3 regions of the Shinella sp. BE166 genome follow, and region 1 is predicted to be linked to each of the others. Evidence: predicted binding sites of a transcription regulator. Region 1 holds the regulator's gene; each other region holds the start of a gene.
The links. The regulator LexA, encoded in region 1, represses DNA repair genes until DNA is damaged. The targets are predictions, from matches to a motif close to TGTTCNNNNTGTGTTCNG.

Region 1 (4,818 bases):
ACCCATATCGATGCCTCCGGCGAAGCCAACATGGTGGATGTCGGCGACAAGGCCGAGACGGTGCGCATCGCCGTTGCCGAAGGTTTCATCCGGATGGCACCCGCGACGCTGGACCTCATCCTCAAGGGTGACGCCAAGAAGGGCGACGTGATTGGCACGGCCCGCCTTGCCGGCATCATGGCCGCCAAGCAGACGTCGAGCCTCATCCCCCTCTGCCACCCGCTGATGCTCACCAAGGTCGCCGTCGAAATCCGCGAGGACCATGCGCTGCCCGGCCTGCGCGTCGAGGCCATGGCGAAGCTCACCGGCCGCACCGGCGTGGAAATGGAGGCGCTCACCGCCGTCAGCGTCGCCTGCCTCACCATCTACGACATGGCGAAAGCCGCCGACCGCGAAATGGAGATCGGCGGCATCCGGCTCGTCGAAAAATCCGGCGGCCGCTCCGGCGACTACAAGCGGGCAAACGCCTGATGTCGCTCCTCCCCGTCGCCGATGCCCTCGACCGCCTGCTTTCCCGGGCCAAGCCGACACAGCGGACGGAGACGGTTTCCCTGCATGAAGCGCAAGGTCGCGTCCTCGCCGAAGACATCGCCGCACGCCTGACCCAGCCGCCCTTCGACAATTCCGCCATGGACGGCTACGCCGTCCGCCACGCGGATATCGCGACGCTCGGCGCCATCCTGAAGGTCGTCGGCCTCTCCTCCGCCGGCCACGCCTTCGAAGGCTCTGCCGGCCCCGGCGAGGCCGTACGCATCTTCACGGGCGCCCCGTTGCCCGCCTTCGCCGATACCGTGCTTCTGCAGGAAGATGCGGAGAAGCTGGACGACGGCCGCATCCGCACGACCTTCCTCACGCCAAAAGGCCGCCATGTGCGCCCGCGCGGGCAGGATTTTTCCGAAGGCGAGACCGTGCTGAAGGCCGGCGCCGTGCTCGATGCCGGCCGCCTGACCGTCGCCGCCGCGATGAACCATCCGACACTTGCCGTCTACGCCCGCCCCCGAATCGCGGTGCTTGCGACCGGCGACGAGCTCGTCCCGCCCGGAACACCGCCCGGCGCCAGCCAGATCATCGCCTCCAACACCTACGGCGTTTCGGCGCTCGCCCGGGCGGCCGGCGCGGAGGTGATCGACCTCGGCATCGTCGGCGACGACAAGCAGGCGATCCTGGCGGCCGTGCGCAACGCACTGACACTCGACATCGACGTGCTCGTGACGCTCGGCGGCGCCTCCGTCGGCGATTTCGACCTCGTGCAGCCGGTGCTCGGCGAGGCCGGCATGGAACTCGATTTCTGGCGCATCGCCATGCGGCCGGGAAAGCCGCTGATGGTCGGCCGGCTGGGGGATATCCAGGTGCTGGGCCTGCCCGGCAACCCGGTCTCAAGCCTCGTCTGCTCGCTGCTCTTCCTGGAGCCGCTGGTGCGCCGCCTCGCCCGCCTGCCCGCGAAAAACCGCCGGCACCCGGCCGTCGCCGCCGTGCCGCTCAAGGAAAACGACCAGCGGCAGGACTATATCCGCGCCCGCATAGCGCGGGGACCGGCCGGCGATCTGCGCGTCACCCCCTTCGGCAAGCAGGATTCGTCGATGATGAAGGTCTTCGCCGAATCGGAAGGCCTGCTGATCCGCCCGCCGCACGCCCCGGCCGTGCCAGAAGGCGATACTTGCGAAGTACTCCTCCTGCGCGAACCCTCCGCCTGAACAATATTATTATTTCCAAGGCCTTGCGGAACACATATGGAACAGATAGTGTCTGTTCTGGATTTGTTTCACGATTCTGGATTGTTTCAAGATTCTCGGTGGAGGGGCCATGCTCACGCGGAAACAACAGGAACTTCTCCTGTTCATTCATGAACGGATGAAGGAGTCCGGTATTCCTCCCTCCTTCGACGAGATGAAGGATGCGCTCGACCTCGCCTCCAAGTCCGGCATCCATCGCCTCATCACGGCGCTGGAGGAGCGCGGCTTCATCCGCCGCCTGCCCAACCGGGCGCGGGCGCTGGAAGTGATCAAGCTTCCCGAAGCCTATTCGCCGAGCCTCCAGCCGCGTCGCGGTTTTTCGCCGGCCGTCATCGAGGGCAGCCGCGGCAAGCAGCCGGTGCCGGCCGCCCCCGTGCAGCGCACGCCGCAAGCGGACATGTCGTCTTCGGTCTCCGTGCCGGTCATGGGACGCATCGCCGCCGGCGTGCCGATCTCCGCCATCCAGAACAACACCCATGAAATCATGGTGCCGGCCGAAATGGTCGGCAACGGCGATCATTATGCGCTGGAGGTCAAGGGCGACTCGATGATCGAGGCCGGCATTCTCGACGGCGACACCGTGATCATCCGCAACGCCACCACCGCCAATCCGGGCGAGATCATCGTGGCACTCGTCGACGACGAGGAGGCGACGCTGAAGCGCTTCCGCCGCAAGGGCGCCTCCATTGCGCTCGAAGCCGCAAACCCGGCCTACGAGACCCGCATTTTCGGCCCGGACCGCGTCAAGATCCAGGGCAAGCTCGTCGGCCTCATTCGCCGCTATCATTGAGCGCCGTCTCGGCCTCGAAGGTGCCGCTGCGCCAATCATAGGTGCGGTGGCGGGACCAGGGCCGGTCGAGAGTTTCGACGGCGGGCGTGATCTCGGCTTCAGAAAGTGTTGAAGGGGCCTTTTCGGCGCCGGGCTGGATTTCCAGGGCGCCTGTGCGCCGCAGATGGCGGGCCGTCATCAGCCGGGCTCCGGAGCGGCATGCCTCCAGCCGCAGGGCCTGCGGCACGACGACGAGATCGGCGGCATCGCAGGCGGTTCCGAGGAAGGCGAGGTCTTCCAGCGTGACGATCCGCCAGCCGCTCGGCGAAACCGCAGCGCAGAATGCCTTTGTTTCGCAGATGAAGCCCGTGCCTTTTCCAGCCTCCGCCAGGGCGGATGCCATGGCGTCCTTTGCCTTCTGCCGGTCCGCCTTGCGGCGCGGTTTCCTCTGCTTTTCAGTCCCTTCAGCGGGTGCGGCGGCATCCTCTACCGTCAGCCCTTCGCTCTTGCGCATCTCCGGCTTGACGAGATCGCCGAGCCGCAGAGCGCGCCGCCATTGCGCATAGATGAAATCCGGCGGCCTTGCGCGATTGGTCGCAACGGTTTCACCCCGCCGGATCGCCACGAGACGGCCGTCTTCCGAGACCAGCACTTCCGGCGCACGGCGTGCGTCTGGCCAGCAAGCTATGACGATCCCGAGCGCGACGAGCAGCGTGCCGGCATGGCGCAGCCGGGTGCGCAGGATGCAGGCCAGGCCGCCACCGAGACCGATCAGCAGGAAAGCGGACTGCGGAATCTGACCGGTGACGATTTCGCCTTTCCAGCTTGCGACCCAGGTCGAAAGCGCGATCATCCATTCGATGCCCTTGCCCATGATCGCGAAGGGGATGGCATCGAGGCCGAACGGCATCAGCAGCACGGCGATGAGGCCGAAGGGCATGACGATCGTGCTGATCACCGGCATCGCCAGAAGGTTGCCCGCGAGGCCATAGGCGGGGATGCGATGAAAATGGCCGATGGAATAGATCAGCGTGGAAAAACCGCCGATCAGCGAGGAGAGCATGAGCCCGCCGAAAAAGCGGCCGAGCGAACCGCCGAACAATTGCAACGGCCCTCCCCGGCTCTCCCGCCGCATCGGCCGCTCGCGCCAGGCCGCGTAGCCCGCGACAAGCCCCAATGTCGCCGCATAGGACATCTGGAAACCGGGATTGGTGACGGCCGACGGCGTCACCAGCAGGATGAGGATCGCCGAGAGCGCGACATTGCGCAGGCTGATGGCCGATCGCCCGAAGAGCACGGCGACAAGCATGACGCAGATCATGATCCACGATCGTACCGCCGAGAGCGCGCCGCCCGAGACGAGAATATAGAGCGTCACCATGATGAGCGCGCCGACGGCGGCGATCTTCTTGGCCGCATAGCGCTCGGAAAAGCCCGGGATCAGCGCCATCAGCATGCGCGCACCGACGAGGAAGGTGCCGGCCGCTAGCACCATATTCAGCCCGGAAATGGCCAGCACATGCGCAAGCCCCGCCTGCCGAAGCGCCTCGACCGTGTCCGCGCCGATCGCCCGCTGTTCCGCCGTCACCAGTGCCGCGGCGATCGCCCCCGCATCGCCGCCGATGCGGCCCCGAATATGCTCGGTCAGGTTGTTGCGCCAGCGCGCGATCTCTTGCCGAACCCGCCCTTCCAGCTTCGCCTCTCCGGCCGCAACAGCTTTAGGCGCGCTGTAAAAATAGCCAACAGCGCCGGTGCCGGCGAAATAGGCATCGAAGGCGAAATCGTTGAGGCCCGCCAAGGCCGGGCCGGACGGCGGTCCGAGGCGCGCACGCCCCGTTATGCCCGCGCCGATCGCGATCGGCTCATGACGGCTGCGGGCAAGCAGCGTGACGACGCCGGGCGGCCGCTTCAACACCGGATCGCGCGTTGCCTCCAGTGCGATACGGTAGCGGATCGCGCCCCGCTCATCGCTTTCGCGTGACAGTACCCGGCCACTGATCTGCGTTGTGACTGGAGTATCCAGGATGACCGTATCGAGCCGCGCACTTTCCATGGCTGCAAGCAGCATGCCCACGGGAACGAGAAAAGCGGCACCCGCAGCGAGCGCCACCCAGTCCTCCCGATACCGCAGCCGCCAAGCGGGCCAGAACGTAACGCAGGCAAGAAGCAGCAGGGCATAAATTGGTGGATCGGTAGCGGCGGCAAACCACAATGCAGCGCCGATGCCGAGGAAGACCGGCACGAACAGGAAGAAGTGGCCGTGCGCCCGCTCCTCGGCGAAGGCGGCATCAATTCTCTGGCCGGCAAGGCTTTCCC
Region 2 (4,818 bases), on a different contig from region 1:
GCACGTAGCCGCGGCCATCCTTTGCCGGCAGCACGCCGTCGGCGATCAGGAAGGCGGAAGAGCGCAAGTGATCGGCGATGACACGGTGGCTGGCGCGCGCCTCGCCCTCTGCCTTCACGCCGGTCGCCTCGACGGAGGCGTCGATCAGCGCGCGGAAGAGGTCGATGTCGTAATTGTCATGCTTGCCCTGCAGGAGAGCCGCGACGCGCTCCAGGCCCATGCCGGTATCGATCGACGGGCGCGGCAGGTCGACGCGCTCTTCCTTGGTGATCTGCTCGAACTGCATGAAGACGAGGTTCCAGATCTCGATGAACCGGTCGCCATCCTCTTCCGGCGAGCCGGGCGGGCCACCCCAGATATGATCGCCATGGTCGTAGAAAATCTCGGAACAAGGACCGCAGGGGCCGGTATCGCCCATCGCCCAGAAATTGTCGCTGGTCGCAATGCGGATGATGCGGTCGTCGGAAAGGCCGGCAATCTTCTTCCAGAGATCGAAGGCCTGGTCGTCCGTATGGTAGACGGTGACGAGCAGGCGGTTCCTGTCGATGCCGAATTCCTTGGTGATCAGGTTCCAGGCAAGCTCGATCGCGCGCTCCTTGAAATAATCGCCGAAGGAGAAATTGCCGAGCATCTCGAAGAAGGTGTGGTGGCGCGCGGTATAACCGACATTGTCGAGGTCGTTGTGCTTGCCGCCGGCACGCACGCATTTCTGCGCGGAGACCGCCGTCGAATAGGGACGCGATTCCAGGCCGGTGAAGACGTTCTTGAACTGCACCATGCCGGCATTGGTGAACATCAGCGTCGGGTCGTTGCGCGGCACGAGCGGGCTGGACGGCACGACCTCGTGTCCGTTCTTTCGGAAATAGTCGAGGAAAGTCGACCGGATTTCATTCACGCCGTTCATATCGCGTCCTTCATCTCTGCACCGTCTGCACCTGAAAACCGGCGCATTACCCACCCAATTGTCCCGCAACGACGGCGCGACGCCGTAGAGTGCCCGCCCGGAAGGTCCGTGAAGGCCATCCACCCACGAATTCCGTCGAAACTGCGCGCCTGCCGCCTGTCTTGCGGAAGGCCGGAAACCTTTGGTCGCGCGCGAGAACTGAAGGCTTTTATCGCCCGCCTCGGCACCTGTCCAGACATCAAAAAACCGGCCCTTCACGAAGAAGAGGCCGGTTTTTCGATATTCTTGCGGGCGTTGCGCGGGGATTACATCGCCGCAGCGTCGTCGTCGCTGGAATCGTTCGGATCAGGGCCACCGTTTTCCAGGAAGCGGTCGGCGATGAGGCCGGCATTCTGGCGCAGCGACGTCTCGATCTCGTTGGCGAGATCCGGATTGTCACGCAGGAACGTCTTGGCGTTCTCGCGGCCCTGGCCGAGGCGCTGGCTGTTATAGGAGAACCAGGAGCCCGACTTCTCCACGATACCGGCCTTGACGCCGAGATCGATGAGCTCGCCCGTCTTGGAGACGCCCTCGCCATACATGATGTCGAACTCGACCTGCTTGAAGGGCGGCGCCATCTTGTTCTTGACCACCTTGACGCGGGTCTGGTTGCCGATGACCTCGTCACGCTCCTTGACCGCGCCGATGCGGCGGATGTCGAGGCGGACGGAGGCGTAGAACTTCAGCGCGTTGCCGCCCGTCGTCACTTCCGGCGAACCGTAGACGACGCCGATCTTCATGCGGATCTGGTTGATGAAGATCACCATCGTGTTAGACTTGGATATCGAGGCCGTCAGCTTGCGCAGCGCCTGGCTCATCAGGCGGGCCTGGAGGCCGGGCAGGCTCTCGCCCATCTCGCCTTCGATTTCGGCGCGCGGCGTGAGCGCGGCGACCGAGTCGATCACGAGCACGTCGATTGCACCGGAACGCACCAGCGTGTCGGTGATTTCCAGCGCCTGCTCGCCGGTGTCGGGCTGCGAGATCAGGAGGTTTTCCAGATCGACGCCGAGCTTGCGGGCATAGACCGGGTCGAGCGCGTGTTCGGCGTCGACGAAGGCGCAGATGCCGCCCTTCTTCTGAGCTTCCGCAATGGTCTGCAGAGCCAGCGTCGTCTTGCCCGAACTTTCCGGGCCGTAGATCTCGATGATGCGGCCCTTGGGCAGACCGCCAACGCCGAGCGCGATGTCGAGGCTCAGCGAACCGGTCGGAATGGTCTCGATCTCGATGACGCTGTCCTTGCCGCCGAGCTTCATGATGGAGCCCTTGCCGAAGGAGCGCTCGATCTGGGAGAGTGCCGCCTCGAGTGCCTTGCTTTTATCCACTGCTTTATCCTCTACGAGCCGCAAAGTGTTCTGTGCCATTCCGTCCACCTTTAGGTTATTGAAGCAAGACAGGCAACGAACCCGCCGATGAAAGCTATGTACACATTTTGTTCTCATTTCGCAAGGTGCATTTATCCATTTGAATGTTTTTGCGAATCGGGGGCGTGTTCTATTTTCGTTTCGGTGGGATAAAGCCACGCAGGAACAAGGGTATACCCGCCCTGGTGCCCGGCCTTCGAGGCCGAATCGGGCGGGTGCGAAGGAAGACGATGACGGGAAAGACGATACTGGTGATGGGCGGCGCCCATGTGGACAGGCGCGGACGCATTGCCGGCGAGACGACGCCGGGGGCGAGCAATCCCGGCGGCTGGTTCGTGGAAGCGGGCGGCGGCGCCTTCAATGCGGCGCGCAACCTCGCGCGGCTGGGGCATGCGGTGCGGCTCGTCTCGCCGCGCGGCGGCGATGCGGACGGCGATATCGTCGCGGCGGCTGCTGCGGCGGCGGGCATCAAGGACACCCCCTTCACCTTCCTCGACCGGGCGACGCCGAGTTACACGGCGATCATCGAACGCGACGGCAACCTCGTCATCGCGCTTGCCGACATGGACCTCTACCGGCTGTTCTCGCCGCGGCGCCTGCAGCAGCGAGCTATGCGCGAGGCGGTCGCGGCGGCAGGCCTCATCCTCACCGATGCCAACCTGCCGGCCGAAACGCTCGGCGCCATGGCGAAGGCCGCGGCTGAAGCCCGCGTGCCGATCGCCGGCATCGCCATCTCGCCGGCCAAGGTCGTGCGGTTCGAACAAACCCTGTCCGCCCTCGCCTTCCTGTTCATGAACGAGGCGGAGGCACGCACGCTGACGGGGGCTACACCGGAAAACCCGGCCGACTGGCCGAAGGCCTTGCGCGCCGCGGGCCTTGCCGCGGGCGTGGTGACGCGCGGCGGGCGGGGCGTCATCGCTTTCGATGCGAAGGGCGCGGCGCTGGTCACGCCGCCGGAAATCCCGGCGCTCGGTGATGTCACGGGTGCGGGCGATTCGCTGGCTTCCGGCTTCGTCAGCGCCTGGCTTGCCGGGCGGGATCTCGGCGAGGCGCTGCGCCACGGCGTGGCGGCGGCCGCGATCACCGTGCGCTCGCCGCTGGCCGTGGCTGAAGAAATGTCGCAGGCGGCCCTTGCCGCCGCACTTTCTCTTGTGCCTCAGGCCGAATGGATGGCATGAGACTTTCTTGCCGAAAATTCCGCCTGAAAATTCGACCAGATTTCCGCAAGGATCCAGCATGACCAGACCCGCCTCCGCCCTCCTGCCGATGCAGTATTCGGAAGAAGTCGCCGCCGCCAAGGCGCGCGGCGCGCCGATCGTCGCGCTCGAATCGACGATCATCACCCATGGCATGCCCTATCCGGGCAACCTGGACATGGCCCGCAGCGTCGAGCGCATCATCCGCGAGGAAGGCGCCGTGCCGGCGACCATCGCCGTCATCGACGGCGTGCTGCATATAGGCCTCGACGATGCGACGCTCGAAACGCTGGCGAAGACCGAGGGCGCCATGAAACTATCACGCGCCGACCTCGCCTTCGCGATCGCGGAGCGGCGCACCGGCGCCACCACCGTCGCCGCGACCATGATCGGTGCCGCGCGCGCCGGCATCAGGGTTTTTGCGACAGGCGGCATCGGCGGCGTGCACCGCAAGGCGGAGGAAACCTTCGACATTTCCGCCGACCTCGACGAGCTGTCGCGCACAGGCGTCATCGTCGTCTGCGCCGGCGCCAAGGCGATCCTCGACATTCCGAAGACGCTGGAAGTGCTGGAAACCCGCGGCGTGCCCGTCGTTACCTATGACAGCCCGGTCTTCCCCGCCTTCTGGTCGCGCGATTCGGGGCTGAAGAGCCCGCTGACGCTGAACAGCCCGGCCGCCATCGCCAATTTCCAGACGGTGCGCGACCAGCTCGGCGTCGACGGCGGCATGCTGATCGCCAATCCCGTGCCGGAGGCCGATGAAATCCCACGCGAGGAGATGGAGATCTATATCGCGCGCGCGCTCGACAATGCCGAACGCGACGAGATCGCCGGCAAGGCCGTAACACCCTACCTGCTCGACAGCCTTTTCCGCCTGACGGACGGCCGCAGCCTGAAAACCAACATCGCGCTGGTGGAGAACAACGCACGATTGGCGGCGGAAATCGCCGTGGCGCTGGTCGATTGACAATCCGACGGTGGCCGGTTTGCGCCGGCCATACCTCGCTTTTTTCCGACCTGGGTCAACCGGCGCGTTTCAACACCCATTGCGAACTGCTCTGCCAGAGCGTGGTCGGGATTTCCTGCTCCAGGGTCTGGACGAGGGCCGCGAGGCTGACGCTGCGCAGCTTTGCGCGCCATGCCTCGTCCGCATCCCACATGACGCGGGCGACCGCGCAGGGGCCGGCCTCGCAATAGCCTTCGGGACGGCAGGGATTGTTGGCGCGAATATTGCTGCAGGCAAAGGTCCGCTCCTTGCCTTCCACCGCCTCCACCACATCGAGAAAGGTGATTTCCGCGGTCGGCCGGGCAAGGCGAT
Region 3 (4,818 bases), on a different contig from region 1:
ACCAACAGCGACAACGCCTGGGAAAGCTCGCGCCGCGGCCTCGTGCTCTATGCGCAGAACGGGCTGAAGATGGTCAAGAACGCCGTCTGGCTCTCGATCTTCCTGTGGATCCTCTCCATCGTCGTCTTCCTGCTGGCGCTGGCCCCCGCCGCCGCCATCCTCTACGCCTTCCCGGGCGAGATCGCCGGCTACAGCTTCATCGTCGCCATCGTCTTCGCTTGGGCCTTTAAGGCCGCCGTGCTGGAACCCTTCGCCATCACCGCGCTGATGGCCGTCTATTTCGACACGATCCGCGGCCAGGTGCCGGACCCGGAATGGGACGCGAAACTGGCGGGCGCATCGGCCAAATTCCGCGCGCTGACGGAGCAGGCGACGACCGCGTTTGGCGGGCGGCCGGTGACGGCTTAGAGTTCACGCGGAATGCAGAGAATTTGAACCATTCCGATTACCGGAAGTTGTGGATTTTTCTCTACTGTCCCTTTCAGCAATTCGCTGGGGATTTCCATGCGTCTGTTCATCGTTCTCATGCTGGCGACAATGCTGGCCGCGCTGTCGTTCACCGATGATGCCGAGGCCCACCGTCGCGGCTTTTCCTTCGGCAGCAGCCGGGCGAAAACCCGATCCGTGCCCGTCATCATTCCCATATCGAGCGGCGGCTCATCCGTCGTCTTCGTCAAGAAACTGCCGAATGTCGCAACGTTCAGGTTCAAGGACAAGGGCTTCTACGATCTCGGCTACAAGTTCGATACGTTCGGCGGCGGAGAATGGGTCGGCTATTTCAAGGGCAAGTCCAGCTATGTCAGGCTCGACCAGGCGAAGGTCAAGCAGCTCGTATTGCCCATGGTGGGACTGACGGAGGCGGACGCTCCCACGCGCGGGGCCGGCGGCCAGCTGATGGTGGGCTTCGTCTGGATCATCGCAGCGCTTGTCGCCGCCGTCTTCGCCCTGCTGCGCTTTTCGGGCCTGCGCCGCGCCATTTTCGCGCCGCGGGGCCGGAAGCAAACGGAGGATGATTTCGACGACCGGCGCTTTGTCGTCAGCGCACCGGAGCCATCCTTCCAGCAAAAGCCGAACCTAACGGTGGTGCCGCGCGCGCAATCGGCCGCACCGTCCTTCAACCGCGCCGTTCCGGCCGGTGCCTTCGGGAAAAGGCGCTAGAACGTTTCCGCTTTTCTTCGAATAGCGAAAACGTTCTATCTCTTGTTTTTGCGCAATTCCGGACGCAAAACCGCTGCGCACTTTTGCTGGAGTTGCTCTAGTCCTCCCCGCGCCACCCATCCAGATAGCGCACCGTTTCCACGCCCGAAAATTTTGCGAGCCGCGTTAGTTCCGCGTCCAGCTTCTCCAGCCGCCCGGTCGATGCGCGCACCTTCGGTTCCCACCAGAGCCGCTTGACGTCGAGCGAGCCGGCCTTGCGGTCGGCCTTCATGTCGATGCGGCCGACGAGGCGGTCGCCTTCGAGCAGCGGGAAGACGTAGTAGCCATATTGCCGCTTCGGCTCCGGCACGAAGATCTCGATGCGGTAGAAATAGCCGAACAGCCGTTCCGTGCGGTTGCGGTCGCGGATCAAGGGATCGAAGGGCGAGAGCACGCGCAGGCGGGCCGGCGGCTCGGGGATGTCGCCGAGGTTTTCCGGGAAATCGGCGAAGGCATGCGAGGCGCGCGGCTTGCCGCCGTCCATCGTCTCGATCGAGACGGGCCGGAGTTCGTCGCGGTGCGTCTCCACCCAGGTTTTGGCTTCCTCCGGCGTGATCAGCGCCCAGAAGGCGGCGATCTCGCCATGCGTGGCAAAACCCAACCGTTCGAGCGCGCTGCGGCAAGCCCAGTCGACGAAAGCGTCATGGTCGACGGCCGGTTCGTGGTGATGCGGTGGCAGCACGCGCTCGGCAAGGTCGTAGACCTTCTGGAAATTCTCCCGCCGGGCAATCGCCAGCTTGCCGGTATGCCAGAGATATTCCAGCGCCGTCTTGTTGGGATGCCAGTTCCACCAGCCGCCGGATTTGTGATCGTCCACCTTCAATTCGCGCGACAGCACCGGTCCGCTGGCGGCGATGCGCTCATAGGTCTCCTCGAAAGCCTTGTCGAAGCCTTCACCCTGCCATTTTCGCCAGTTTTCCAGGATGGACGCTTCCTTGCGGCGGAAACGGTGCTTCCAATAGCGGAAGAAGGCGCATGGGATGATCGAGGCGTCGTGCGTCCAGTGCTCGAAGAGTTCACCATCCTTCTCGAGCAGCTCGGCAAGATGCTCGCGCCGGTAGGTCTGGTTGCGCGAGAACAGGATCTGGTGATGCGCCCGCTCGACGGTGGCGATGCTGTCCACCTGCACGAAGCCGATATCGTGGATGAGCTGCAACAGCCCCGCCTTGCCGAGCTGACGGCCGGGGGGAGCGCTGAGACCCTGCCGGGCAAGGAAGATCCGCCGGGCCTCGGCATTGGAGAGGAGAATCGTCATGGCTGGATCATAGGCATATATTCTTGGTTTGTTCCACTGTTTTCCGCACGCCGGCGCGCGAGGCGTTTGCGCTTTTCCCCGAATTGCTTATAGCTCCCTCACCATCCGCGAACCGGGATCCCGCTCTTGGATATCGTCTTCTCCGCCGCCACGGTGACCTATGCCGGACGCGTGGCGCTTCACCCGCTGACACTCACGCTCACCGAACGCCGCATCGGCGTCGTCGGCCTCAACGGCTCCGGCAAGACGACCATGGCGCGGATGATCAACGGCCTGGTCAAGCCGACCACCGGCACCGTGACGGTCGGCGGGCTGGATACGGTGACGGACGAGGTGGCCGCGCGTGGAAAAACCGGCTTCATCTTCCAGAACCCGCAGCACCAGATGATCCTGCCGATCCTCGCCGAGGACATCGCCTTCGGCCTGAAGAACCGCAAGCTCGGCAAGGCGGAGATCGCGGAAAAGACCGAGGCCGTGCTGGCGCGATTCGGCATTTCGCACCTCGCACGCCGCCGCGTGCACGAGCTTTCCGGCGGAGAAACGCAGCTCGGCGCCATTGCCAGCGTGCTTGTCACCGGCCCGGACCTGCTCATCCTCGACGAGCCGACCAACCAGCTCGACCTGAAAAACCGCGCGCTGATCGAACGCACCATTGCCGGCCTGCCGGAACAGGTGCTCGTCATCACGCATGACCTCGCCCTGATCGAGAGTTTCGACCGCGTGCTGGTGTTCCACGAGGGCCGGCTGGCGGCCGACAGCGGACCGGCAGAGGCGATCCGCACCTACCGGGAGATCGCCGCGTGCTGAACGGGCTCGACTTCGACGGCGATTCGGTTCTCCACCGCATGCCGGTGCGCGGCAAGCTGATCGCGCTTTTCGTGGCGGCGATCGGGCTCTTCCTCACCGCGGACCTGCGGCTTCTCGTCCCGGCGCTGGTGTTGTCGGCCGCGCTCTACCTCTCGACCGGGATCGGCCCTCGCGAGGCGTTCCGGCGCGTGCGCTTCGTGCTGTTCACGGTTCTTCTCGTCGCGGCTGCGAACTATCTGTTCCACTCGCTGCACGAAGCACTCGCCGTCTTCTGCCGCCTCTCCACGCTGGTCCTGCTCGCCGCCGCCATCACCGCGACGACGGGCATTTCCGCCTTCATGAACGAGATCACCCGGCTGCTGACGCCGCTGGAACGATTCGGTTTCGTGCGGGCGGCGGATGCCAGCCTGGCGGTCGGCCTCGTCATCCGTTTCGTGCCGGAAATCTTTGCCCGCTATGGCGAAATCGCCGATGCCCACAAGGCGCGCGGCCTGCCGGTGCGGCCGCTCACCACCCTCGTGCCGTTGATCATCCTGACGCTGAAGGATGCGGATACGATCGCCATGGCGATTGACGCGCGCGGATTTCGGCGGCACTAACCCATTTATGTCCATTCGGGAAAGCTGACATGACCACCAGAGACATCGTCCTCGTCGCCCTCTTCGCCGCGATCATCGTGGTGCTGGGCCTGCTCCCGCCGATCACGCTCGGCTTCATTCCGGTGCCGATCACCGCGCAGTCGCTCGGTGTCATGCTCGCCGGCTGCATTCTCGGCGCCAGGCGCGGTGCGGCGGCGGTGCTGCTCGTGCTGCTGCTGGTCGCGATCGGCCTACCGGTTCTCTCCGGCGGTCGCGGCGGCCTTGCGGTCTTCGCCGGCCCGGGAGCGGGTTATCTCATCGGCTTCGTTCCCGGCGCCTTCGTCTGCGGCCTGATCGCCGAGCGCTTCGTCAGGGAGGAACAGGGCGAACTCACGCAGTTCCTCGCCTTCCTAGCTGCTGCCGTCGCCGGCGGCATCGCCGTGGTCTACCTCTTCGGCGTTCCGTGGCTCGCCTATATGAGCGGCAAGGCCTTCTTCGAGACGACGCTGGCAGCCCTCGTATTCCTGCCGGGCGATCTCATCAAGGCCTTCGTCGCCATGCTCGCCGGCCGCGCGGTGCTCGCCGGTTATCCGCTGCTTCCGCAGCGCGCCTGAGCCGATGCCGCTGGCCGGTGCCCTCGAACGGCACGCCGCGCAACATCCAGAAAACCCGGCCTTCCACCTGGAGGACCGGGTTCTGTCCTACGCGACGCTCGTCGCCACCGCGCGGCACCTGCATGCGGCCTTCGCCGGCCTCGCGCCATCGGGCCGAAGCGCCATCGGCCCGGAAAACCGGCTGGTCGCGCTCGTCACCGGCAACCATGCCCTCTTCCCCGCCGCCTTCGCGGCTGCAACAGCCGGAAACACCTGCGCCGCCCTGATCGATCCGCATTTGCCGGAGGCAGTCCGCCGGCGGCTCCTCGAAAAGCTCGACCCCGACCTGATCGTCATCGCCGAAGGGGCGGAGCTTCTCGCCCACAAT

Region 2: the regulator LexA is predicted to act here: its motif matches at 2,431-2,448, upstream of recA (recombinase RecA).
Region 3: the regulator LexA is predicted to act here: its motif matches at 2,471-2,488, upstream of J2Y63_RS19220 (energy-coupling factor ABC transporter ATP-binding protein).

The regions. Positions count from the first base shown of each region.
Region 1 is NZ_JBPEHL010000006.1:313,366-318,183, reverse strand. Features, by position in the region: gene moaC (cyclic pyranopterin monophosphate synthase MoaC) at 1-471, shown strand, start outside; gene J2Y63_RS17880 (molybdopterin molybdotransferase MoeA) at 471-1,694, shown strand; gene lexA (transcriptional repressor LexA) at 1,804-2,523, shown strand; gene J2Y63_RS17870 (ComEC/Rec2 family competence protein) at 2,504-4,818, opposite strand, start outside.
Region 2 is NZ_JBPEHL010000002.1:612,696-617,513, reverse strand. Features, by position in the region: gene alaS (alanine--tRNA ligase) at 1-904, opposite strand, end outside; gene recA (recombinase RecA) at 1,210-2,304, opposite strand; gene J2Y63_RS07035 (carbohydrate kinase family protein) at 2,535-3,482, shown strand; gene J2Y63_RS07030 (pseudouridine-5'-phosphate glycosidase) at 3,541-4,467, shown strand; gene J2Y63_RS07025 (RrF2 family transcriptional regulator) at 4,523-4,818, opposite strand, start outside.
Region 3 is NZ_JBPEHL010000007.1:216,266-221,083, forward strand. Features, by position in the region: gene J2Y63_RS19205 (hypothetical protein) at 1-408, shown strand, start outside; gene J2Y63_RS19210 (hypothetical protein) at 505-1,158, shown strand; gene J2Y63_RS19215 (winged helix-turn-helix domain-containing protein) at 1,256-2,452, opposite strand; gene J2Y63_RS19220 (energy-coupling factor ABC transporter ATP-binding protein) at 2,579-3,259, shown strand; gene J2Y63_RS19225 (energy-coupling factor transporter transmembrane component T family protein) at 3,253-3,858, shown strand; gene J2Y63_RS19230 (biotin transporter BioY) at 3,888-4,451, shown strand; gene J2Y63_RS19235 (class I adenylate-forming enzyme family protein) at 4,456-4,818, shown strand, end outside.